DNA from 3 places in the Paraburkholderia kirstenboschensis genome. Region 1 is predicted to be linked to each of the others. Evidence: riboswitches for the same ligand, from Rfam matches in the RefSeq annotation. Region 1 holds a riboswitch; each other region holds the start of a gene.
The links. Region 1 has a riboswitch for cobalamin ahead of cobW (cobalamin biosynthesis protein CobW). Riboswitches for the same ligand answer to the same signal wherever they lie in the genome.

Region 2: another riboswitch for cobalamin. It lies ahead of RW095_RS39430 (TonB-dependent receptor domain-containing protein); the one in region 1 lies ahead of cobW (cobalamin biosynthesis protein CobW).
Region 3: another riboswitch for cobalamin. It lies ahead of RW095_RS21075 (oxidoreductase); the one in region 1 lies ahead of cobW (cobalamin biosynthesis protein CobW).

Annotation. Positions count from the first base shown of each region.
Region 1 covers NZ_CP136512.1:10,536-18,025, forward strand. Annotated here, with positions in the region: gene cobN (cobaltochelatase subunit CobN) at 1-2,063, opposite strand, end outside; gene cobW (cobalamin biosynthesis protein CobW) at 2,070-3,173, opposite strand; cobalamin riboswitch at 3,330-3,610, opposite strand; cobalamin riboswitch at 3,680-3,924, shown strand; gene cobA (uroporphyrinogen-III C-methyltransferase) at 4,155-4,922, shown strand; gene RW095_RS08725 (cobalamin biosynthesis protein) at 4,919-5,341, shown strand; gene cobO (cob(I)yrinic acid a,c-diamide adenosyltransferase) at 5,338-5,940, shown strand; gene RW095_RS08735 (cobyrinate a,c-diamide synthase) at 5,943-7,241, shown strand; gene bluB (5,6-dimethylbenzimidazole synthase) at 7,225-7,490, shown strand, end outside.
Region 2 covers NZ_CP136513.1:3,731,814-3,739,303, forward strand. Annotated here, with positions in the region: gene lgt (prolipoprotein diacylglyceryl transferase) at 1-399, shown strand, start outside; gene RW095_RS39405 (SIMPL domain-containing protein) at 493-1,221, opposite strand; gene RW095_RS39410 (EVE domain-containing protein) at 1,425-1,883, opposite strand; RNA gene ssrS (6S RNA) at 1,967-2,148, opposite strand; gene RW095_RS39420 (cell division protein ZapA) at 2,314-2,628, opposite strand; gene RW095_RS39425 (ATPase) at 2,625-2,981, opposite strand; cobalamin riboswitch at 3,200-3,480, shown strand; gene RW095_RS39430 (TonB-dependent receptor domain-containing protein) at 3,576-5,519, shown strand; gene RW095_RS39435 (FecCD family ABC transporter permease) at 5,547-6,605, shown strand; gene RW095_RS39440 (ABC transporter ATP-binding protein) at 6,602-7,441, shown strand; gene cobT (nicotinate-nucleotide--dimethylbenzimidazole phosphoribosyltransferase) at 7,479-7,490, shown strand, end outside.
Region 3 covers NZ_CP136512.1:2,698,746-2,706,235, reverse strand. Annotated here, with positions in the region: gene RW095_RS21090 (cobalt-precorrin-6A reductase) at 1-122, opposite strand, end outside; gene RW095_RS21085 (cobalt-precorrin-5B (C(1))-methyltransferase) at 119-1,207, opposite strand; gene cbiE (precorrin-6y C5,15-methyltransferase (decarboxylating) subunit CbiE) at 1,213-2,472, opposite strand; cobalamin riboswitch at 2,556-2,743, shown strand; gene RW095_RS21075 (oxidoreductase) at 2,826-4,385, shown strand; gene RW095_RS21070 (precorrin-8X methylmutase) at 4,395-5,021, shown strand; gene RW095_RS21065 (precorrin-2 C(20)-methyltransferase) at 5,022-5,762, shown strand; gene cobJ (precorrin-3B C(17)-methyltransferase) at 5,759-7,490, shown strand, end outside.

The DNA.
Region 1 (7,490 bases):
AATTCACACAGCCACGCATCGACGCGCGTGAGCAACACATCTTCGTCGTCTTCACCTTTCGGCTCGGACAGGCTCAATTCTTCATGCAGCTTATGTTCGACGATAGTCGCGAGAATCGTGCGCCGTAACAGCCTCGAGCGGCGCGGGTCGACCATCAGCGCTTCGTAGTATTCGTCGACCTGGCGCTCGAGATCTTGCAACGGACCGTAGCTTTCGGCGCGCGTGAGCGGCGGCATCAGATGATCGACGATGACAGCTTGCGCGCGGCGCTTGGCCTGACTGCCCTCGCCCGGATCGTTGACGATGAACGGATACAGATGCGGCATGGGCCCGAGAATCAGATCGGGCCAGCACGTATCGCTCAACGCAACGCTCTTGCCGGGCAGCCATTCGAGGTTGCCATGCTTGCCCACATGCACGACCGCGTCGATGCCGAACTGATGACGCAGCCAGAAATAGAACGCGAGATACGCATGCGGCGGCACGAGCTCGGCGTCGTGATAGCTCGCGTAATCGCCCTGCTCACGCGAGCGCGACGGCTGAATGCCGACGAACACGTGGCCGCAGCGCCAACCCGCAATCATGAAACGGCCGCGCCGCACGCTCGGGTCCTGCTCCGGCGGGCCCCAACGCGCATTCAGCGCATCGCGCGCTTCGGCGGGCAGCGCGTTGAAATGTGTGAGGTAATCGGCAAGCGCAAGGCTTTGCAAAGCGGGTCGCAGATCGCGCACCACGGGATCGTTCGTCACGCCCTCGGTGAGCTTCTGCAATAGCGCGTCGCCGTTCGCGGGCACCGTTGCGACGCGATAACCTTCGTCGCGCAACATCGACAGAATTCCGACTACCGACGCCGGCGTATCCAGCCCGACTCCATTCCCGATGCGCCCCTCGCTCATCGGATAGTTGGCGAGAATCAGCGCGAGTTTTTTGTCCGCGTTGTCGAGCGAGCGCAGGCGGCTCCAGCGGCGGCTCAATTCGGCGATAAAGCCCACGCGTTCGAGATCCGGCTGATAACGCACCACATCGACTTCCGTATGCGGACAGCGATACGCGAGTCCCTTGAAACTGATCGCGCGCGTGATGATGCGCCCGTCCACTTCGGGCAGCGCGATATGCATGGCGATGTCGCGCGAATTCAGGCCTTGATTGTCCTTGAGCCAGTCCTCGCGATTGCCGCCGCTCAAAATCACCTGAAGCACGGGTGCATCGCCGGCGAGCGCGAGCGGTTCCGCGTCATCGATCGCGGAAGCGGCGAACGCAGTCGTATTGAGCACGAGTGCCGCGTTATGTTGAGCGCACAACGACTGCACGACTTCGCGACTCACCGCATCTTTCAACGACGTAATGGCGATTGGCAGCGGGTTCACGCCTTGTGATTCGAGCGCTTCGATCAGCGCGTCGAACACTGCTGTGTTGGCCGCCTGAAGATGCGCCTTGTAGAAAAGTATCGCCGCAACCGGCGCATCGTGCCGCCAGCGCGCTTGCCAGTCGGCGATAGTCGGCGTGTCGCGTTGTGGATGGTAAAGCGACGCGGCCGGCAACGCGCGCGGCGGCGCTGGCTCCTGTCCCCAACCAAGCGCGCGATGCGCGATGCAGCGCAGAAACGCCTCGGCGTTCTGCGGACCGCCTTCCCGCAAATAACGCCACAACTGATGGCATAGATCAGCGCCCGCGGTGCTGCGCGCAAGCAGATTGGGATCTTCCTGCAGATCGCCCGAAAACATCGCAAGCGTTTGCTGTTTGCGCTCCGCTAGCGCGACGACCTGTTCGATGCCATACGGCCAATACGCTTCGCCGCCAAGATGATCGACTACGACAACGCGCGCGTGTTGCAGCACATCTTCGACGTAGAAATCCACCGACGCCGGTTGCCGCAGATAGGTCACGTTTGCGAGGCGCACGCTCGGAAAGCCGTCGCCGAGACGAGGAAACGCACTTGCCAGCAGCGACAGCGTGGTGTCCGCCGAACTGAGCACGACGATATCCGCAGGCCGCTGATCGATACGGATCACGCCTTGCGTATCGTCGACGAAACCGCCCGGCGTGGTGCGCAGCAGATGCATGTGCGCTTACGCCTGCTGCGCCGCGACGCCCGACGCTGGGGCGTTCGACAAGCCCAGCGCCGCGTCGAACGCGCGTTGCAGCGCGGCCTGGTCGAGGTCTTCGCCGATCAGCACGAAGCGGCTTTCGCCCGCCTCGCCGGCTTGCCAGCGTCGGTCGAAATAACTGTCGAAGCGCCGGCCCACGCCTTGAATCACGAGACGCATTGCTGCGCCCGGCAAGGCCGCGAAACCCTTCACACGGTAAATGGTGTTGCTCTGAACGAGCGCTTGCAGCGCGGCGATTACCGCGTCGCGCGACAGCGCGTTTGCATGCACGACCACCGAATCGAACTCATCGTGATGATGATCCGCGTCGTCCGCCGAACCGTGATGGTCGTGGCGCAAATGAATCGTTTCTTCCGAGGCCGCTTCGAGCCCGAACAGCGTGTGCAGATCGAGCTGCCCCATCTGCGCGCGCACGACCTTCACTTGCTGCGGAATCTCTTCGCGTATCAACGCTTCGACCGCGTTCTGACGAGCCTCATCGAGCAGATCTGTTTTATTCAGAATCACCAGATCGGCTGAGGACAATTGATCTTCGAACAACTCGTGCAGCGACGATTCATGATCCAGATTGGGATCGGCTTTGCGCTGCGCGTCGACGGCGAGCGGGTTTTCTGCGAACTGGCCGCTCGCGGCAGCGGGGCCGTCGACCACGGTAATCACCGCATCCACGGTGAAACTGTTTTTGATCTGCGGCCAGTTGAACGCCTGCACGAGAGGCTTCGGCAACGCGAGCCCCGATGTTTCGATCAGCACATGGTCGATCTGCTCACGGCGCTCGACGAGCTTTTCCATCACCGGAAAAAATTCCTCCTGGACCGTGCAGCAGAGGCAGCCGTTCGCGAGTTCATACAATTGCCCTTCTGTTTCGACACCGTTCTCGTCGCAACCGATGCCGCAACCCTTCAGGATTTCGCCGTCAATACCGAGCTCGCCGAACTCGTTGACGATCACCGCGATGCGCTTGCCGCCCGCATGCTGAAGAATGTGCCGCAAGAGCGTGGTCTTGCCGCTGCCGAGAAAGCCCGTGACGATGGTGACGGGGATCTTGCGCATTTGAGTTTGCATCGTGAGGTCCATTCCAGAAGTTGCAGGCGCCGGCCGGCGTAGTGGGCACGCATGAGGTCAAGCGCGCGCCTCTGGCATGAACGACGGCCTTGCTACAACAGGAAAACGCAGAAAACGGGTGTGAGGGCATGAGCGCAGCGCCGCATCCCCGCGACGTTCGCCCTTCGTGTTCCGGCCGGTATCCGGGCTGGCGAAAGCGCCGCTTCCCCTTCCCGAACGAGTGATTTCTCGCCCAGTGGTGATATGCCCACGCGGCCTTGCGCGTGGACATCGAAGCCGGCACTGCGGCGCCATGCGAACGGCCATGACGTCACTTTTCGCTTACCGTTGCGGGGGCAGCACAGGTTGGCCCAAACCGTGACAGGCGGGCGCCCTGTTTCCCGTTTAACTGCATGCGCACGAGCGCGCACACGAGCACCAGAAGTGCGTGCGAGTGTAGGCCCACCGTCTGGCGCCGTCAAGGAAACGCGGGCCCGGCGCGCTTATCGCACGGGCTTCTCGTGTGCTATCGTATGCGCGCGTTTGGTGCCCGCACATGCATTCGCGTGTGCAGTTAAACGGGAAACAGGCAGCGCTCCTGCGCTCAATCTGTGCTGTCCCCGCAACGGTAAGCGACCTGCGGTGCAATGTTCATGCTGCACCGCGCATGCGTTTTCGATGCCACTGTCCGATACATTCGAATGAATGCGGACGGGAAGGCAAAGCGCGTGAGGCCGCCAGCCCGGATACCGGCCAGACGCGGAGGCGGCCGCGCGTTTCACGACGTCACGCCGCCGGCAGCCGGAATCCGCGAGGGACGGATGTGAAGGCGCTGAAGCACGATGCAGCGACCGGGTCCGCACCCGCGCGTGCCGTCGTGCGTGAAGACACCGCTTGAATGACTTCGATCTCCACTCAATTGGGCCCATTCGCGTGCCGCTCCGCATGGTGCGTGTCGGTGTGGCGCGCAACGTCGTTGCCGTGCACGATTAGCGAGCCGCGATGACACGCGCGTGGCTGATCGGCGCAGGTCCCGGCGACGTCGAACTGATGACGCTGAAGGCGACGCGCGCCCTCGCACAAGCCGACGTGATACTCGTCGACGATCTCGTGAATCCCGACGTGCTGCAATTCGCGCGCGCCGATGCGTCAGTTCTCTATGTCGGCAAACGCGGCGGTCATCCGTCGACGCCGCAAGAAGGCATCGTCGCGCAAATGCTCGAGCATCTGCGTGCCGGGCGCAGCGTCGCGCGGCTCAAGGGCGGCGATCCGTTCGTGTTCGGCAGAGGCGGCGAAGAGCAGCAGGCGCTGCATGCCGCAGGTATCGAAGTGGAGATCGTCAGCGGAATCACAGCGGGAATCGCGGCGCCCGCGGCTATCGGCATTCCGGTTACACACCGCGATCACGCGCAAGGCGTGATATTCGTGACCGGCCACGGCGCGGGCAGCAGCGAGCCGGATTGGGCCGCGCTCGCCGCCACCCGCATGACCCTCGTCATCTACATGGGCATGCGGCGGCTGAACGACATCGTCGGCGCATTGCTCGCGGCCGGCATGCGCGCCGACACGCCGTGTGCGGCAATCGAATCGGCCACGCGTCCGGAGCAACGCCATGCACTTTCCACCCTCGGCGAATTTGCCGATGCCGTCGCGCGTGCGGGACTCGGCTCGCCTGCGATCGTGGTGATCGGCGGCGTCGCGTCGCTGGCGCTCGCGCGTGCCGCCGCGGCAAGCTCATCGGATGCGGCGTCTTCGCCGGACGCGAAATGAAAACGCTTAGCGTGGGCATCGGCTGCCGCCTGCATACATCGGCGGACGAAATCGAAACGGCGGTGCGCGCAGCGCTCGGTTCGCACGCCTTCGAAGAGATTGCAACGGTAGCCTCTATTGAAACGAAAGCGGACGAACAGGGCCTGCTGGAATTCTGCGCGCGTCACGGGTTGCCGCTGCAAGTGTTCAACCGCGAGCAGATTGCCGCGATCAGCGTTCACGAACCGTCGGTCGCCGCGCGCGAGCATCTCGGCGTGGACGGCGTGTGCGAACCGTGCGCGTTGCTCGGGGTGGCCGCCGCCCGCACCGCGCGTCTGATCGCTCGCAAAACCGTTTACGCTGGTGTCACCGTGGCGATTGCTTCGACCGAACCCGCACAAGCAGACACTGTCACCATCATCCAACAGGACCTTCCATGAAGACCGATCGCGAATCGCACCAACGCATGACCGAACGCCGGCGCGAAGGCCACGAAAAGAAGCAGGCCAACGCGACCGTCGAAAAGGGTCTGCTGATCGTCAACACCGGCACCGGCAAGGGCAAGACAACCGCCGCCTTCGGCATGGCCGTGCGTGTGCTAGGCCACGGCATGCGCCTTGGCGTCGTGCAGTTCATCAAGGGCGCGCTGCATACGTCGGAGCGCGACTTCCTCGGCGCAATTGCCAACTGCGACTTCGTGACGATGGGCGACGGCTACACCTGGAACACGCAGAACCGCGACGCCGACATCGCCACCGCGCGCAAAGGCTGGGACGAAGCACGCAGGATGATCGAAAGCGGCGATTATCAGATGGTCATCCTCGACGAACTGAACACGGTGCTCAAGTACGAATATTTGCCGCTCGACGAAGTGCTGTCCGTCATCAACGCGCGTCCGGCGATGCTGCATGTGGTCGTGACCGGCCGCCACGCGCCCGACGCGCTGATCGAAGCCGCCGACCTCGTCACCGAGATGCGTATCGTCAAGCATCCGTACCGCGAGCAAGGCGTCAAGGCGCAGCGCGGCGTGGAGTTCTGAAGGTGTCCGCCTGCCCCGCGCTTTTTATCAGCGCGCCCGCGTCGGGTCAAGGCAAGACCACGATTACCGCGGGCCTCGCGCGCTACCATCGGCGACTGGGGCGGCGTGTGCGCGTGTTCAAGACCGGGCCCGACTTTCTCGATCCGATGATCCTCTCGCGCGCAAGCGGCGCGCCTGTGCTGTCGCTCGATCTGTGGATGGTCGGCAGGGACGCCTGCCGCAATCTTCTCGCGCAGGCGGCGGACGAAGCCGACCTGATCCTGATCGAAGGTGTGATGGGTCTCTTCGACGGCACGCCGAGCAGCGCCGATCTCGCGACCGCTTTCGGCGTGCCGGTACTCGCGGTGATTTCGGCCAAGGCGATGGCGCAGACCTTCGGCGCGGTCGCATTCGGCCTCGCCAATTTCCGGCCTCAGGTGCCGTTTCATGGCGTGCTCGCAAACCGCGTCGGCTCCTCGCGTCATGCGCAAATGCTCGAAGAGGCGTTGCCGCCCCCGCTACGCTGGTGCGGGCACATTGCCGCCAGCGACGAAATCGAATTGCCCGATCGCCACCTTGGCTTGCATCAGGCCGCGGAAATCGACGATCTCGACGCGCGTCTGGATCGCGCCGCCGACGCGCTCAGTCATACAGTGCTGGCCGAGTTGCCGCCCGCCGTGGAGTTTGGCCCGCCCACACCGCAAGTACTTCCGCGCCTTCTGCACAACAGAAAAATTGCCATCGCGCGCGATGCCGCTTTCTCGTTCATCTACCCGGCCAACGTCACGCTGCTCGAAGCGCTCGGCGCCCATGTCCACTACTTTTCGCCGCTCGCCGACGAAGCGTTGCCCTCCGACACCGACGCGTTGTATCTGCCCGGCGGATATCCTGAACTGCACGCGGCGGCGCTCGCCGCGAATGCCCGCAGCGCCGCGGCCATCCGCGCGCACGCGGCGGCCGGCAAACCGCTCGTCGCCGAATGCGGCGGCATGCTATATCTGCTCGATATGCTCACCGACACGCAAGGTGTCAGCACGTCGATGCTCGGCCTGCTGCCCGGTCACGCGACGATGCATACACGCTTCACGGGGCTCGGCATGCAACAGATCGACAGCATGCATGGTCCAATGACCGGCCACACGTTTCACTACTCGAAGCTGAGCATGTCGCTCTCGCCGTTGCGTTCAGCCACGCGGCCTCAAGGCGATGCACCGGGCGAGGCTGTATATCGCGTCGGCTCGATTGTCGCGACTTACATGCACGCTTACTGGCCCTCCAACCCGGCCTTCACGGCCGCTCTGTTCAATGGCGAAGCCTTTTAACGAAGCCGACCGCGACGCGGTCTATCGCGCGATTTACGAGCGCCGCGACATGCGCCATTTCGTGCGCGATCCCGTCGATGCCGCGGTATTGCAGCGTCTGCTCGATGCCGCGCATCATGCGCCGAGCGTGGGCTTCATGCAGCCGTGGCGCATCGCGCGCATCACCGATCCCGGCTTGCGTAGCGCCTTGCATGCGAACGTCGAAAGCGAACGGCTTGCCACCGCCGACGCGCTCGGCAAACGCCGCGA
Region 2 (7,490 bases), on a different replicon from region 1:
GGCGCCGCGCCCGACGACGCCGCGTGGCTCGCCGCCCATCCGCAACTGGCCGCGCAATGGAAGCTGAACGAAGTGTTCGCGCAATATCACATGCTGCCGCGTCACCCGTCAGAGCTGTACGAGATCGCGCTGGAGGGCGTCGCGCTCTTCTTCGTGCTGTTCTTCTTCTCGCGCAAGCCGAAGCCGCTCGGCGCTATTTCGGCGGTGTTCCTGATCGGTTATGGCCTCGCGCGCTTCATAGTGGAATTCGCACGTGAGCCCGACGACTTCCTCGGTCTGCTCGCCATGGGTCTCTCCATGGGCCAATGGCTCTCATTGCCGATGATTCTCGTGGGCATCGCCATGCTCGTGTGGTCGTATCGTCGCAGCCGCGGCGAACCGGCGCACGCGCTGCCATGACACGGTACGTTGTGTTCGCCGGATAAAAAAACGCCACGGCATGCCGTGGCGTTTTTGCGTGTGCCGCCGCACGGGCAGCGCGTTGACCGCGCGTTACTTCATCTGCACTGAGCCCGATACATTCACCGTTACCGTGGACGTGCCGCCTTCAATTGGCACGGGTGCCGACATCTTGGCGTCGGCGCCCATGGCGCGCGCGCTCATCATCATGACGGGCCGCGGCATTGCGCCGTTATGTCCGACGTTGACCTCGCGAATCGAATAGCCGCTGTAGCCGAACGCCTGCGCGGACGAAGCCGCCTGCTCACGGAACGACTTGATCGCATCGCCGGTGAGCTTTTGTTCAGCGGCTCGCTGCGCCGCAGGCGACAGCGAGAACTGCACATTGCCGACCTGCATGATGGGCGCCATTTGCCCCGCGAGCTTCGACGCCGCGGCGAAGTCGTGCGACTCGAGCACGACCTCCGTGCGGCCGCGCCATGCGGAGATGCGGCCATCGCGATCAGTGGACGGATAAATCGAGAACGAACCGGTGCGTGCGGTCACGCCGCTCACGCCTTTGGCTTTTTGCAATGCCGAATCGGCGCGCTGGTTCAGCGTTGACGTAAGCGCCGACGGATCGCTCGCTTCCTGCTCGTAAAAGAGCGTGATCTCGACGACGTCTTGAGGCACTTCCGCGCTGGCCTGCGCGTTCAGCGATAGCACGCCCGCCGGTTGATAGGGCGCGACGCTCTGCGCGCGTGCGATAGCGGGCGTGAGCACGAGGGCTGCAGGCGCGGCGCAGACAAGCGCGAAAGCGAGTGCACGTGCGGTGTTTTTCATCTGTGTGGAACTCCTTGCTTGAACAGGGTTGCGCACGATCGGACAGGCGCGATGCAACGGCACGGCGCTTCGTGCGCCGTTGGTAGTCCGTTTGCAAGTGCGTTAGGCGCTTGTAACCTGAGCTTGGTTCCCCAATTTAACCGTGCTATGAGCATCGGTTGGCCACATCGCTCGCGGGGCTCTTGCAGCGAGCACTGGCGAACTCAAGCGAGTTGCTTCGTAATGAAACGCCACTCGGCTTCTGTAACCGGCGTGATGGACAGACGGTTGCCTCTCGCAAGCACGCGCATGTCTTTCAGCTCTTCGTGCTCGCGCAACGCGGCGAGCGGAATCAACGGAATCTTCTTCTTGAAGACGACATCGACGAGAAGCCAGCGCGGCGTTTCCTGCGACGACTTGGGATCGTAGTAAGGACTCTTCTTGTCGAACTGAGTCGGGTCCGGGTAAGCGGTGGACGCCACCTCAGCGATCCCGGCGATGCCAGGCTCGGGACAACTCGAGTGATAGAACAGCACGCCGTCGCCGACCTGCATCGCGTCGCGCATGAAGTTGCGCGCCTGATAGTTGCGCACACCGGTCCACGGCAACGTACGGTGCGGTGCGTTGGCAAGATGGTCGATGCTTGCTTCGTCCGGTTCGGACTTCATTAGCCAGTAGCGCATGAATCGAAGGGAACGTTAAGGTTGGAAAACCCGGGAGCACAAACAAAAACGGCACCGGACCGTAGTCCGATGCCGTTCCAAATAAGGTCCCCGCCTTGGCCGCTAGGCCGGCATCCTGAACCGGGGGTTCAGAATTGGTCGCAGTTAGCAGCACTTCGGGTACATCAGACAGAGTGACGCGCACGCCCGTGCTACAAATTTCCGCAACCGTGCACATGGCATTGGTTCAAGGAATATATGACCTTGGCGAACCAGGCAGGGAAGCTAAACCGATCAAGCTAAAACTATTCAGGTGAAACGTTTGCCGAGTGTTACATCGTGGATGCTCTCACGCGCTTTGCTCAGCTACTTCCTGAGCCACCTGGTTGAATCAGCAGCCGACCCGAGGACCAGCCACCTTCACTTGCAAACCGCCTTGCAAACTTGCTGCTTACTGCATGGTGTACTGCTCGATCACAGTACCCAGTTGTTCGTTCATTCGATGCATTGTACGCCGGATTTCTTCGGCGGGAAATGCTTCTCCGTGACGCACGCTCGATTGCAGCTTAAGCAGTTCCGATGCCAGCGACAGCGCGGCCATGACAGCAATACGATCCGTGCCGCGCACGTTGCTGTTATTGCGGATCTTCGACATTTCAGCGTCGACTCGCGCGACTGCTTCAAGCAGCGCGCCTTCCGTTTCCGGCGAGCAGGCAAGACGATAGGGCACGCCGAGAATCGATACTTCGATCTGCTTGGTGGTCATGCATTTTCTCCGTGGCGAGTGGCGTCGCTCTCCGCTTCGACTTCATGCTGAGCGGGCTCGAGCAGATCGAGCTGGTTGTCCGGCTCGTTGTGCCCGCGAGCACGCGGCAATTTTTCGAGGATCGCATTGAGCCGCACTTGAGCGTCGTCGATCTTGGCCGACAGCGCGTCGCGCTCCGCTTGCAGTGCATCGCGTTCCTCGCGCACCATGGCAAGTTCCGTGCGCGTGGCTTCTGCCTCGGCGCGCGACTGGGCGAGCTGCTCTTCGAGCGCGACTCGCGCTTCGTTGTGGCGCTGGCTGATCGCAATCAGCTTGCCGATATTCTGTGAAAGTGTTTCGAGTTCGGTGAGCATGTGCTGCGTCCTCTAAAGACCTCGCATTTTAGCGCGGAATGCCGCACGTTCCGACATTTGTCTCGTTTCGAGACGTAACAACACCGCTTTATGCAGGCTTTTTTCGACTGAAGAAGAAAAAGTACTCGTGTGTCACAGATCGCGTCGGACAATACTCCGCCCCTGTCCGAATCAATCGCTGTCGTGACCCGCATTCTTGACTGGCCCCGAGGCCGCTCATAAACTGGCCGCACTCTGGTGCCCGCGCGCGCATTTCATTGCGCGCGCAGTTAAACGGGAAGCAGGGCGCGCCGTTCACCAGAACGCGCGAACCTGCGCTGCCCCCGCAACGGTAAGCGACCGCATTCGCTTTGCACTTCGTGCTTTGCAGTTCGCGTTTGCAGTTCGATCCCCATCGCGTGTTCCGGTTCAACATGCGAGTGTGCCACTGCGCGTCACGCGTGGGAAGGCGGGATCGGGCGTCGTCAGCCCGGATACCGGCCAGAGGGAGAGGCGCGCGCCTGCGAAATGTCATGTCAAAAGCGCTCGCGCCTCGTTACGCGACGGCCTGCGGGGAAGCGGGCCGCGCACGCCATCCACGGGAAATCTCACTTCATGCTGTCCCCTATCGCCCGCGCGGCGTTGCTCGCATTTGCAGGGCTGCCGCAGCTCGCGCATGCGCAAGCCGCCGACAGTTCGTCTGCGCCGTCGCATGCAGTCGCACCGATCGCATCAGCCGCTACAAGCGCTATAAACGCTACAAGCCCTGCATCCACCGCAATCGCCGATTCTTCGCCTGATGTTTTGTCGCCCGTCGTCGTCACCGCCGAGCGCGGACCTCAAGCGCTCGCCGATACGATCCCGCAAACGTCGCTATTCGATCAGCAGGACATTGCCGACACCACCGCAACCGATCTGCCAGGTCTGCTGCAACTCGCGCCCGGCGCGCAAATCTCGCGCACAGGTGGCCCCGGTTCGACAGCGAGCCTGTACTTGCGCGGCGCGTCGTCGACGCAATCGCTGGTTCTCATCGACGGTGTGCGCGTCGATTCCGTGAGTCTCGGTGCCGCGCAAATCGCGCAGATTCCGCTCGATCAGGTAGACCATGTCGAAGTCGTGAACGGCAATGTGTCGGCGTTGTATGGCTCCGGCGCGATCGGAGGCGTGGTCCAGGTGTTCACGAAAGACGGCGGCGATCACCCGCCGCGTTTCAATTTCTCCGTGGGCTACGGCAGCTACCATACGCAGACGCAACAGGTCGGCGCGAACGGCGCATTGGACAAGGACGGCCGCACGACCTTCAACATCTCGCTCGCGCGTTCGAAAGACGACGGCTTTTCCGCGCTCGATCCTCAACAGGCGCCGAATGCGAACCCCAATGCGAACGGCTATCTGAACGAAAGCATCTCGGCTTCGCTGCGCCATAAGTTCACCGACAAGTGGGACGCGGGCGTCCGCTATCTCCAGTCGAACGGCAACAACAGCTACGACAATGCGTACGGCGAGCCGACCGATCTGAACAATCTGTACACGATAGTGCGTCAGTTGTCCGCATTCGCGAACGGCAAGCTAACCGATTGGTGGACCACGCACTTCATCGTTGCGCAAGGCGACGACCGCAGCGTCTCGAACACCAACGGTCTGTATAACGGCCGCTTCGACACGGACAATCGCCAGTACACCTGGCAGAACGATTTCGCGCTGGCCGCGCAGCAGAAACTGCAAGTCGGCTACGAGCATCTGGACCAGAGCCTCGAGTCGGATACGTTTGCCGCACCCACTCGCCATGTCGACTCGGGCTTCGCCGGTTATACGGCGCGCTTCGGGCGCAACCAGATCCAGGCCAACCTGCGGCGCGACCAGTACTCCGATTTCGGCGGAGCGAACAGTTACTATCTCGGCTATGGCTTCGACATCACGTCGCGTTGGAAGCTAAGCGCAAGCTATTCTGATTCGTTTCGCGCGCCGAGCTTCGACGATCTGTACTATCCGCTGAGCGGCAATCCGTCGATCCAGCCGGAGCGCAGTCATTCGATCGAAGCAGCGTTGCAGTACGCGTCCAATGCGCTCGGCGTGATGCGTTTGAGTGCTTTCCAGACGCGTTATTCGAATCTGATCGACTATGAGCAGGTGACGCCCGGGATCTATCTGGCCGAAAACGTGGGTCATGCAAAAGTGCAGGGACTCGAAGGATCGTGGAGCGGACATGTCGGCAAGACCGACGTGCGCGCGTCGGTGACGCTGCAAAATCCGGTCGACCTGGACAACGATACTGACCTCGTGCGGCGCGCGCGGCGTTTCGCGTCGCTGACGGTGAATCGCAGTATTGCAGGATGGCGCGTGGGCGGCGAGTGGATCGTGAGCGGCCCGCGCGAAGACAGCAGCGGCAAGCTCGGCGGCTACGGTGTCGTGAACCTGGCCGCGCGCTACAACGTCACGAAGGCATGGCACGTGGCCGCGCAAATCCAGAATCTGTTCAACAAGGACTATGAAACGGCCTACTCGTATAACTCGCCGCGGCGCGGTGCATATGTCACGGTCGGCTGGCAGCAGCAGTGATGCCGGCGCCATGCTGAGAGCGCGCCGATGAGCCGTCACGCGGGTTCAATGCCCGCCACGCTTCAGGCGATGACTGCGAAGCGCGCCGCCGCGATCTGGCTCGTGCTTGCTGTCGCCGCGCTTGCCGTGCTGATGGCGTCGCTCGCATTGGGCAGCGTGGCGCTGGCGCCCGCGCGCGTGATCGAGGCGCTTTCGCCGCTGCATGCGGGCGCGTCCGACGCAAACTCTGCCGATCTCGCCGGCGAGATCGTGCGCACGCTGCGTTTGCCTCGCGCGTTGGCCGGTTTTGCTTGCGGCGCATTGCTCGCATTGGCTGGCGCGCTGCTGCAGGTGTTGTTGCGCAATCCACTCGCTGAGCCCTACGTATTAGGCGTATCGGGCGGCGCCGCAACTTTCGCGCTCATCGCGATGAGCGCCGGTTGCGCGTGGTGGCTCGTCGATGCGTCGGCATTCGCGGGCGCATTCGTATCCATTCTTCTATTGCTCGGCCTTGCGCGTCGCGAGTTGTGGCGCGGCGAACCGCAGGACACGTCGCCGCGCCTGCTGTTGACTGGCGCCGTGATCGCGGCAGGCTGGGGCGCGTTGATTACCTTGCTGCTCAATCTCGCGCCCGACAATCGTTTGCGCGGCATGTTGTTCTGGCTTACCGGCGACCTCAATGGCAATGCGCTGCCGTGGACCGCGCTCGTCGCGCTGGTCGTCGTGCTGATTGCAATCGTGCCCGTTGCGCCGCGCCTGAATGTGCTGTTGCGAGGCGACGCTGCCGCGCAGGCATTGGGCGTTGCGGTAATGCCGTTGCGGCTTCGCGTGTATCTCGCGGCCTCGCTCGCCGCGGCCGCAGCCGTGACGACGGCGGGCACCATCGGCTTTGTCGGGCTCGTGGTGCCGCACATGTTGCGGCTCGCGTTCGGCAACGACCAACGTATGCTGCTGCCCGCCGCGGCGCTCGGCGGCGGCGTCGCGGTAATGGGCGCCGACCTGATCGCGCGGCTTGTGATCGCGCCGGCACAACTGCCGGTCGGCGTCATCACGTCGATCATCGGCGTGCCGGTGTTTCTCTGGATGCTGCTGCGCGCCCGCCGATGATGCCCATTAACAACCTCGCGCAGCCCACGCTCAGCGCACAGCGCGTGAGCTTGCGTGCGGGCGCGCGCACGTTGCTCGACGCGTTCACGCATACGTTCTATCCGGGCGAGATCTGGTGCGTGGCCGGTCCGAACGGCGCCGGCAAGACGACGCTCTTATCCACGCTCGCGGGTTTGCGTGAACCATCGGCGGGGCACGTGGAACTCGACGGCGTGCGTATGACCGGCTGGCACGCGCGGCAACTCGCGCAGCGCCGCGCGTTGATGCCGCAAAGCGCGCCCGACGCATTCAGCGCGAGCGTGCTCGACATCGTAATGCTGAACCGCTTCCCGCATTTGACCGGCTGGGGTTGGGAAGGCGAGGGCGATCGCGAGGCCGCGCGTGCCGCGCTGGACTTGCTGGGCCTCACCGCATTGGCCGCGCGAGACGTGCTGTCGCTTTCAGGCGGCGAACGTCAGCGCGTGGCGCTCGCGGCCGTGCTGTGTCAGCAGGCGCCGCTTCTGCTGCTCGACGAACCTTTATCGCATCTGGACCTGCATCATCAGATCGAGTGCCTGGAAGCGCTCAGCGAATGGGCGCGTGAGCCAGCGCGGACCGTGCTGTTTTCCTGTCACGACCTGAACCTCGCACGCCGGTTCGCGACGCACGCGCTGCTGCTCGACGGCGCGGGCGCAGCCTACGCGGGGCGCGCGCACGAAGTACTGACGCCCGCGTTGACGAGCCGCGTATTCGGCTATCCGTTGATTCTGATTCGCGACGGCGAGCACGAGGCGCTCATTCCCGCGCCGCGTTCACGTCACGAATTCGCTTCGAGCCATGACACATCGGCAAGCTGACGCGCAGAACAGAACATCCTTTATCTTCACGAAACTCATGACCTCCTCG
Region 3 (7,490 bases), 360 kb from region 1:
CTGCATGGCAGATCGTCGGGCACCTTGCCGAGTCCCGCGAGACTGTACACGTCGCGGGAAGTGAGCTGCCGGGCGATCCGCAATGCGTCGCCGGTGCCGCCGAGCAGCAGGACTCTCGTCATCGCGCGACTCCGATCAGCTTGCCCGCGCGGTCGATTGCAAACATCTCGACGTTCACCTGCGGCGGCACGATTTCGCGTGCGACGGCAAGCGCGTGCGCGCAGACGATATCGCCGAGCGGCACCTGCTCCGCATGCGCTAGCGCGACCGCTTGCTGGCTCGTATTGGCTGCGCGAATTGCGGATTGCAGCGCGTCGTTCGCACCCTGTTCGGCGGCCCATTCGGCGAGCCGTTGCAGATCGATGCTCGAGTTGCGGCTATGCAGATCGAGATGGCCCGCCGCGAGCTTGCTCAGCTTGCCGAAGCCGCCGCAAATACTGAGGCGCTCGACCGGCGCGCGCTTCATATGCTTGAGCACCGCGCCGACGAAGTCGCCCATTTCGATCAGTGCAATGTCGGGTAATCCGTAGTGTGAGCGCATCGCGTCTTCGCTCGCATTGCCTGTGCACGCGGCAAGATGCGTGTAGCCGTTAGCGCGCGCAACGTCGATGCCCTGATGAATCGACGCAATATAAGCCGAGCACGAAAACGGCCGCACGATGCCGGTCGTGCCCAATATCGACAGGCCGCCCACAATCCCGAGCCGCGGGTTCATCGTCTTGAGCGCAAGCGCTTCGCCGTCTTCAACGCCAATGGTCACTTCGAAGCCGCCGCCATATGCATGCTCGCTGGCGAGTTCTGCAAGATGCTCGCTCATCATTTTGCGCGGCACCGGGTTGATCGCCGGCTCGCCGACGGCGAGCGTCAGCCCCGCGCGCGTCACCGTGCCCACGCCCGGTCCGGCTCGGAACACAACGCCTGGCCCGGGGACCAGACGCACGCGCGCGAACACCACAGCGCCGTGCGTGACGTCGGGATCGTCGCCGGCATCCTTGATCGTGCCGGCTTCTGCGCCGTCATCGGTCAGCCGGCAGAAGACGAGCGGCATCGGCACATGCTGGCCTTTGGGCAACACGATTTCGGCTACCTCGCTGACCACACCCGCGAGCAGCAGACGGGCCGCCGCCAGCGACGTCGCGGTTGCGCAACTGCCGGTCGTGTAGCCGCTGCGCAGCGGCGCGGGTTGTTCGGGCGTTTCGTCGCGCATTAGCGTCACGCCGGTGAAGCAGCGTTGGGGTAGCCAACAACACTCTGGGCACCATCGGCAGCGCAACGCTTCACCACGTCGAACAAGGTGATCGGCAGCGCCTGCCGCCACGTATCGAATCCGCCGAGCGGTTGAGCGTCCGAAAGCGCGATTCGCGTGAGCGTGCCGCCATATTTGTCGCGCCATGCTGCGAGCGCCGCCTCGCCTTGCAACGTGACCGCATTCGCAACCAGCCGGCCGCCGTCGCGCAAATTTTCCCAGCACGTTTCAAGCACGTCCGGCACCGTCACGCCTCCGCCGATAAACACCGCGTGCGGCGCGGCCAACCCTTCGAGCGCTTGCGGCGCACGGCCCGCCACGAGCTGCAGTCCAGGCACGCCCAACGCATCGCGATTGTGCTCGATGAAGCGCTGACGCTCCGCGTGCCCTTCGATCGCGATCGCCCGGCAAGTCGGATGCGCGCGCATCCATTCGATGCCGATCGAGCCGCTCCCCGCACCCACGTCCCACAACAATTCGCCGGGCGTCGGCGCGAGTCGCGCGAGCGTGATCGCTCGCACATCGCGTTTGGTGAGCTGGCCGTCGTGACGAAACGCGTCGTCCGGCAAGCCGCAGGTGAGCGGCAGACGCGGCGCGCCTTCGGTGGCGCGGCATTCGAGCGCGACCAGATTCAGCGCGGCGACATCGCCCGCGGACCATTGATCCGCGCGGCCGTCGATGTGCCGCTCGTCGTCGCCGCCAAGATGTTCTAGCACGGTCATCCGTGTTGCGCCGAAACCGCGCGCGTTCAGCAGATCGGCGAGCGCGGCGGGTGTGCGCCCGTCCGCGCTGAGCACGAACACGCGGGCGCCGTCGTGCAAACAAGCGTTCAAGGTGGGCAGCGGCCGCCCAACCAGCGACACGGTGGCCACGTCCTGCAACGGCCAGCCGAGCCGCGCGGCAGCGAGCGATAACGACGACGGCGCGGGCAACACGCGCAGTTCGTCGGCCGGCAACTGTCTAGCCAGCGTCGCGCCGACGCCGAACAGCATCGGATCGCCGCTCGCCAGCACGCACACGGAGCCGCCGCGCTCGGCCAGCAGCGGCGCGAGATCGAACGGGCGCGGCCACGCGGCGCGGCGCGCGGCCAGCCGCGCGGGCAACATCGACAGATGACGTTCGCCGCCGTAAATCACCGACGCTTCGAGCAACGCACGCCGCGCGGGCCGCCCCAAACCGGCGAAGCCGTCATCGCCTATGCCCACCACCGTCAGCCACGCCGACATGCACCCTTCCTCATTTTGTATCTCAAACAATGCACTGCGCCACGCCGGTCAAAGCGTCCAGCCTCGTTGTGCTATCCGAAAAAAGGCATAATACAGCCGCCGGTGCCCTTCGGGGCCTAACAGGGAACACAGCGGGAACATTGCCGCTGTGGCTGCCCCCGCAACTGTATGCAGCGAGTCCGCCTGCGCTTGGCGCCACTGGTTCAACCGGGAAGGCCGCGGCGGACGACGACCTGCCAGCCAGGAGACCTGCCGGCGAGACTGTTCGTGCCAGCCAACATCGGGCGGGGTGTACCGATGCCGCAGCAATGCCGCTTGATCGCTTGCTCGGGCCGTCGCGCGACGCTAACCCGGTGTCCGTCTTGAATCCAGCTTCGCCCTCCACCGTCTTGCCTGACGCGGCATCTGCGCTGCGGCCCTCGGCGTGTCCGGGCCTGCTGCGGATCGTCGCCGCGCGCGATGGCGGCATCTGCCGGATCAAGCTGCCAGGCGGCGAGTTGAGCGCGGCTCAGGCCGAGGCAATCGCGAATGCGAGCGCGCAGCATGCGGCGGGCGCAATCGAACTGACGAATCGCGCGAATCTGCAGTTGCGCGGCGTTCGTGCCGGACATGAAGCTGCGCTTGTTGCCGCGCTACTCGATGCGGGGCTCGGACCGAGCGCTGCAAGCGGCTCTGCAGGAATGGGCGGTGCAGCGCCGACCGATTCCGCCGCAGACGATCACGATGGAGATCGAAACGCGCACGCACTCAAAGCATCCGCTGCTGACGACGTGCGCAACGTCATGATCAGCCCGACTGCGGGACGCGACCCGTCCGCACTGTTCGACACCAGACCTCTGTGCACCGCGCTTCTCGCGCTGCTGCAAAGCGAAGCGCGTTTCGCGGCGCTATCGCCGAAATTCGCGTTGTTGCTCGACGGCGGCGAGCGGCTCGCAAGAGTGGACCACCCGCATGACGTGTGGCTCGCGGCGGCGCAAGATTCTGGCGGTGACGTGCGCTTCATATTTGGACTTGCGGGCTGCCCGTCCGTTGATGCAAGCGCGAGCGCGAACACGCACATCGGCGGGAACTCGACATCGCCGTCACCATCATCAGGCAAAGCTGAGGGCTCGTCTGAAAAACCGCATGCGGATGCGACAGGCGCGTTGGCCTCGGTACTGCCCTCGCAAGTTCCGGCGCTCGTGCGCGCGCTGCTGCATACGTTTCTCGATCTTGCCGCTGCCGACGCCACGCGTATGCGCCATCTGCTCGACACGCATTCGGCGGACGCAATATTGCAGCATGCACAAACGTACGTGGATTTTCCATTGACACGCGACGCGACGCTCGCCGACTGGCGCCGCAGCACGACCGCCGATGCTTCATTGCGCCTCGGCGCACACACGCAACGCGTCGCGGATACTTGGCATGCCGGCGGTCAGCCGCCGCTCGGCCGCATCGACGCGGCCACACTGCACGGCCTCGCCGCACTCGCGCAACAACACGGCGACGGCACGCTGCGCATCACGCCGTGGCAAAGCGTATTGCTGCCCGACATCCGAACGCCCGCAGTGCCCGCGGTGCTTGCGGCGCTGAACGCGCTGGGCCTCGCATGCGATTCCGCCGATGCCATGACACGCCTGATCGCGTGCGCCGGTTCCACCGGCTGCGCGAAAAGCCTCGCGGATACCAAAGCCGATGCATTGGCTCTCGCGAAGCGCCTGCCGGCCGGCGTCGACGTGCATTTGAGCGGTTGTCCGCGCTCGTGTGCAGCCGCGCATTGCGCACCGTACACGCTGCTCGCCGCGGCGCCCGGCATCTACGACCTTTTCCGACGCGACCAGGGCCCCGGCTTCGGTCAATGCGTCGCGCGCCAACTGACAGTCGAACAGGCCGCCGATACGCTCGCGCGCCTTGTCCGAAGCGACACATGAGTGACACCGATGCTTGATTACATTCGCGACGGTCAGGAGATCTATCGCCAATCTTTCGCGACGATCCGCGCCGAAGCCGACCTGTCGCGCATTCCCGCCGACCTCGAAAAACTCGCGGTGCGTGTGATCCACGCTTGCGGGATGGTCGATGTGATCGACGATCTCGCGTTCTCCGATAATGCCGGCACAGCAGGCCGCACGGCGCTCGCGCAAGGCGCGCCGATTCTCTGCGACGCCGGCATGGTCGCGCAAGGCATCACGCGCGCGCGGTTGCCGGCGAACAACGACGTGATCTGCACGCTCACGCATGAGCGAGTGCCCGCGCTCGCTCGCGAACTCGGCAATACGCGCTCGGCCGCCGCGCTCGAATTGTGGCCCCCGCATCTGGCCTGCAGCGTCGTCGTGATCGGCAACGCGCCGACTGCCCTCTTTCATCTGCTCGATATGCTCGACGCAGGCGCGCCGAAGCCCGCGCTGATTCTGGGCTTCCCGGTCGGCTTTGTCGGCGCGGCGGAATCGAAAGCGATGCTCGCCGCGAACAGCCGCGGCGTGCCGTATGTCGTCGTGCATGGCCGACGCGGCGGCAGTGCGATGGCTGCGGCCGCTGTCAACGCGCTGGCAACGGAGGTTGAATAAATGACAGCGCAACAACGTGCAGGGCGTCTGTATGGGCTCGGTGTCGGTCCCGGAGATCCGGAACTCATCACGCTGAAGGCATTGCGTCTGCTCAAGGCGGCGGCCGTGGTCGCCTACTTCGTGGCGAAGGGCAAGAAGGGCAACGCGTTCAGCATCATCGAAGCGCATTTGCACGACGCGCAGCAGCAACTGCCGCTCGTGTATCCCGTCACGACCGAAGCGCTGGAGCCGCCGCTGTCGTATGAAGCGATCATCGCCGACTTCTACGATACCGCCGCTGAAATCGTCGGGGCACATCTCGATGCGGGGCGCGACGTCGCCGTGATCTGTGAAGGCGATCCGTTCTTCTACGGCTCGTACATGTATCTGCACGACCGGCTCGCGGCGCGCTATGAGAGCGAAGTGGTGCCGGGCGTTTGCTCGATGCTCGGCGGCGCGGCCGTGCTCGGTGCGCCGCTCGTATATCGCAACCAGAGCCTGTCGGTGCTCTCGGGCGTGCTGCCGGAAGACGAACTGCGCCGCCGTCTCGCGGATGCGGACGCCGCTGTCGTGATGAAACTCGGGCGCAATTTCGACAAGGTGCGGCGCGTGCTCGGCGAACTCGGGCTCGCGCACCGCGCGCTGTACGTCGAGCGGGCGACGATGGGCAACCAGCGCATCGTCCCGCTCGCCGAGGTGGATCCGATGGCGTCGCCGTATTTTTCGCTGCTCGTCGTGCCGGGGGAAAAATGGCAAGGATGATGCCGCCCGCCATCGTCATTCTCGGCGCGGGTGCGTTGGATACCGCGCGGCGCATTCAGGCGCTGTATGCGGATTCGCAGGTGCATGCGCTGCAAGGCCGTGCCGAAGCCGATGTCGCCTACACCGAACTGAGCTCGCATCTACGCGACCTGTATGCACGGGGCACGCCGATTGTCGCGCTGTGCGCAGCCGGCATCGTGATTCGCTGCGTGGCGCCGCTCCTGTCGAACAAGGGCGCCGAGCCGCCGGTGCTTGCCGTCGCCGAAGACGGCAGCGCGGTCGTGCCGTTGCTCGGCGGCCTCGCCGGCGTCAACGTGATGGCACGCGAGATTGCCGCCGCGCTCGCTGTATCGCCTGCAATCACCACGAGTGGCGAGTTGCGCTTCGACACCTGTGTGCTCAATCCGCCGGATGGTTATGCGCTCGCCGATATCGGTCAGGGCAAGCGTTTCGTGTCGGACCTGCTCGCTGGCGAAAGCACGCGCATAGAGGGCGAGGCGCCGTGGCTCGACGACGCGCAACTGCCGCGCTCGCCATCGGCGCGGCTTGCGATTCGCGTCACGCCTCGCGCATGGACTGGACGCGAGGACGAGCTCGTGATTCATCCTCGCAGTGTCGTCGCGGCGGTGGTGCCGAGGGCTGTGGCTTCAACGCCCGCACAAGCAGACAGCCCCGCAGCGTCAACCGCAAGCAAGAACGCCGCCGCCGAAATCGCGGCTCGCGTGCACGCGTCACTCGACGCCCACGGCCTCGCTCCTCTTTCGCTTGCGGCATTGCTTGCGTCGTCGGAACACATGGCCGAACCGGCGCTCGCCGAAGCCGCGGCGGCGTTGAATGTGCCGCTACGTTTCACCGAAGCCAATGCAGGAAGCAGCAACTCACCGGAGAGCCTCCTGCACGCCGCCCTGCGCATTCCCTACGAAACCCTGCACGACGATCGTGTGCAAGGCATCGCCCTCGCTCTATCGCCGTTGGCGGTCGATCCCGACACGATAGGACGGGCGCGCGGCCGGCTGACGGTAATCGGCCTCGGCCCCGGCAGCGCGGAACTGATGGTGCCCGCGGCGCGCACGGCGCTCGACCGGGCCACCGATATTCTCGGCTACGAAACCTACGTGAAAATGGCCGGCCCGCTGCACGTCGGCCAACGAGTACACGGCACCGATAACCGCGAGGAGATGCAGCGCGCGCGCCATGCGTTCGAACTCGCGAGCGCGGGACGTTCAGTGGTGATGGTGTCGTCCGGCGACCCGGGCGTATTCGCGATGGCCGCGGCCGTGCTCGAAGCGCTCGACGCCTCGGAGAACAGCGAGTGGGCCGCTGTCGAGCTCAGCATCGTGCCGGGCATATCGGCGGCAATGGCTACCGCCGCGCAAGCCGGCGCGCCGCTCGGCCACGACTTCTGCATGCTGTCGCTGTCGGATAATCTGAAGCCCTGGAGCATCATCGAGAAACGCTTGCGGCATGCCGCGCAAGCGGACCTCGTCATGGCGTTCTACAACCCGATCTCGCGCGCACGTCCGTGGCAACTCGATAAGGCGCTCGATATCGTTCGTGAATATCGCACGGCGCATACGCAGGTCGTGCTCGGCCGCGACATTGGCAGACCGGGTGCAACGCTGCGCACCGTAACGCTGGGCGAACTGCGTTCCGCGGATGTCGATATGCGCACGATGCTGATCGTGGGCTCCTCCACCACGCGCCGCTTCACCAGGGGCGCGCAGTGGG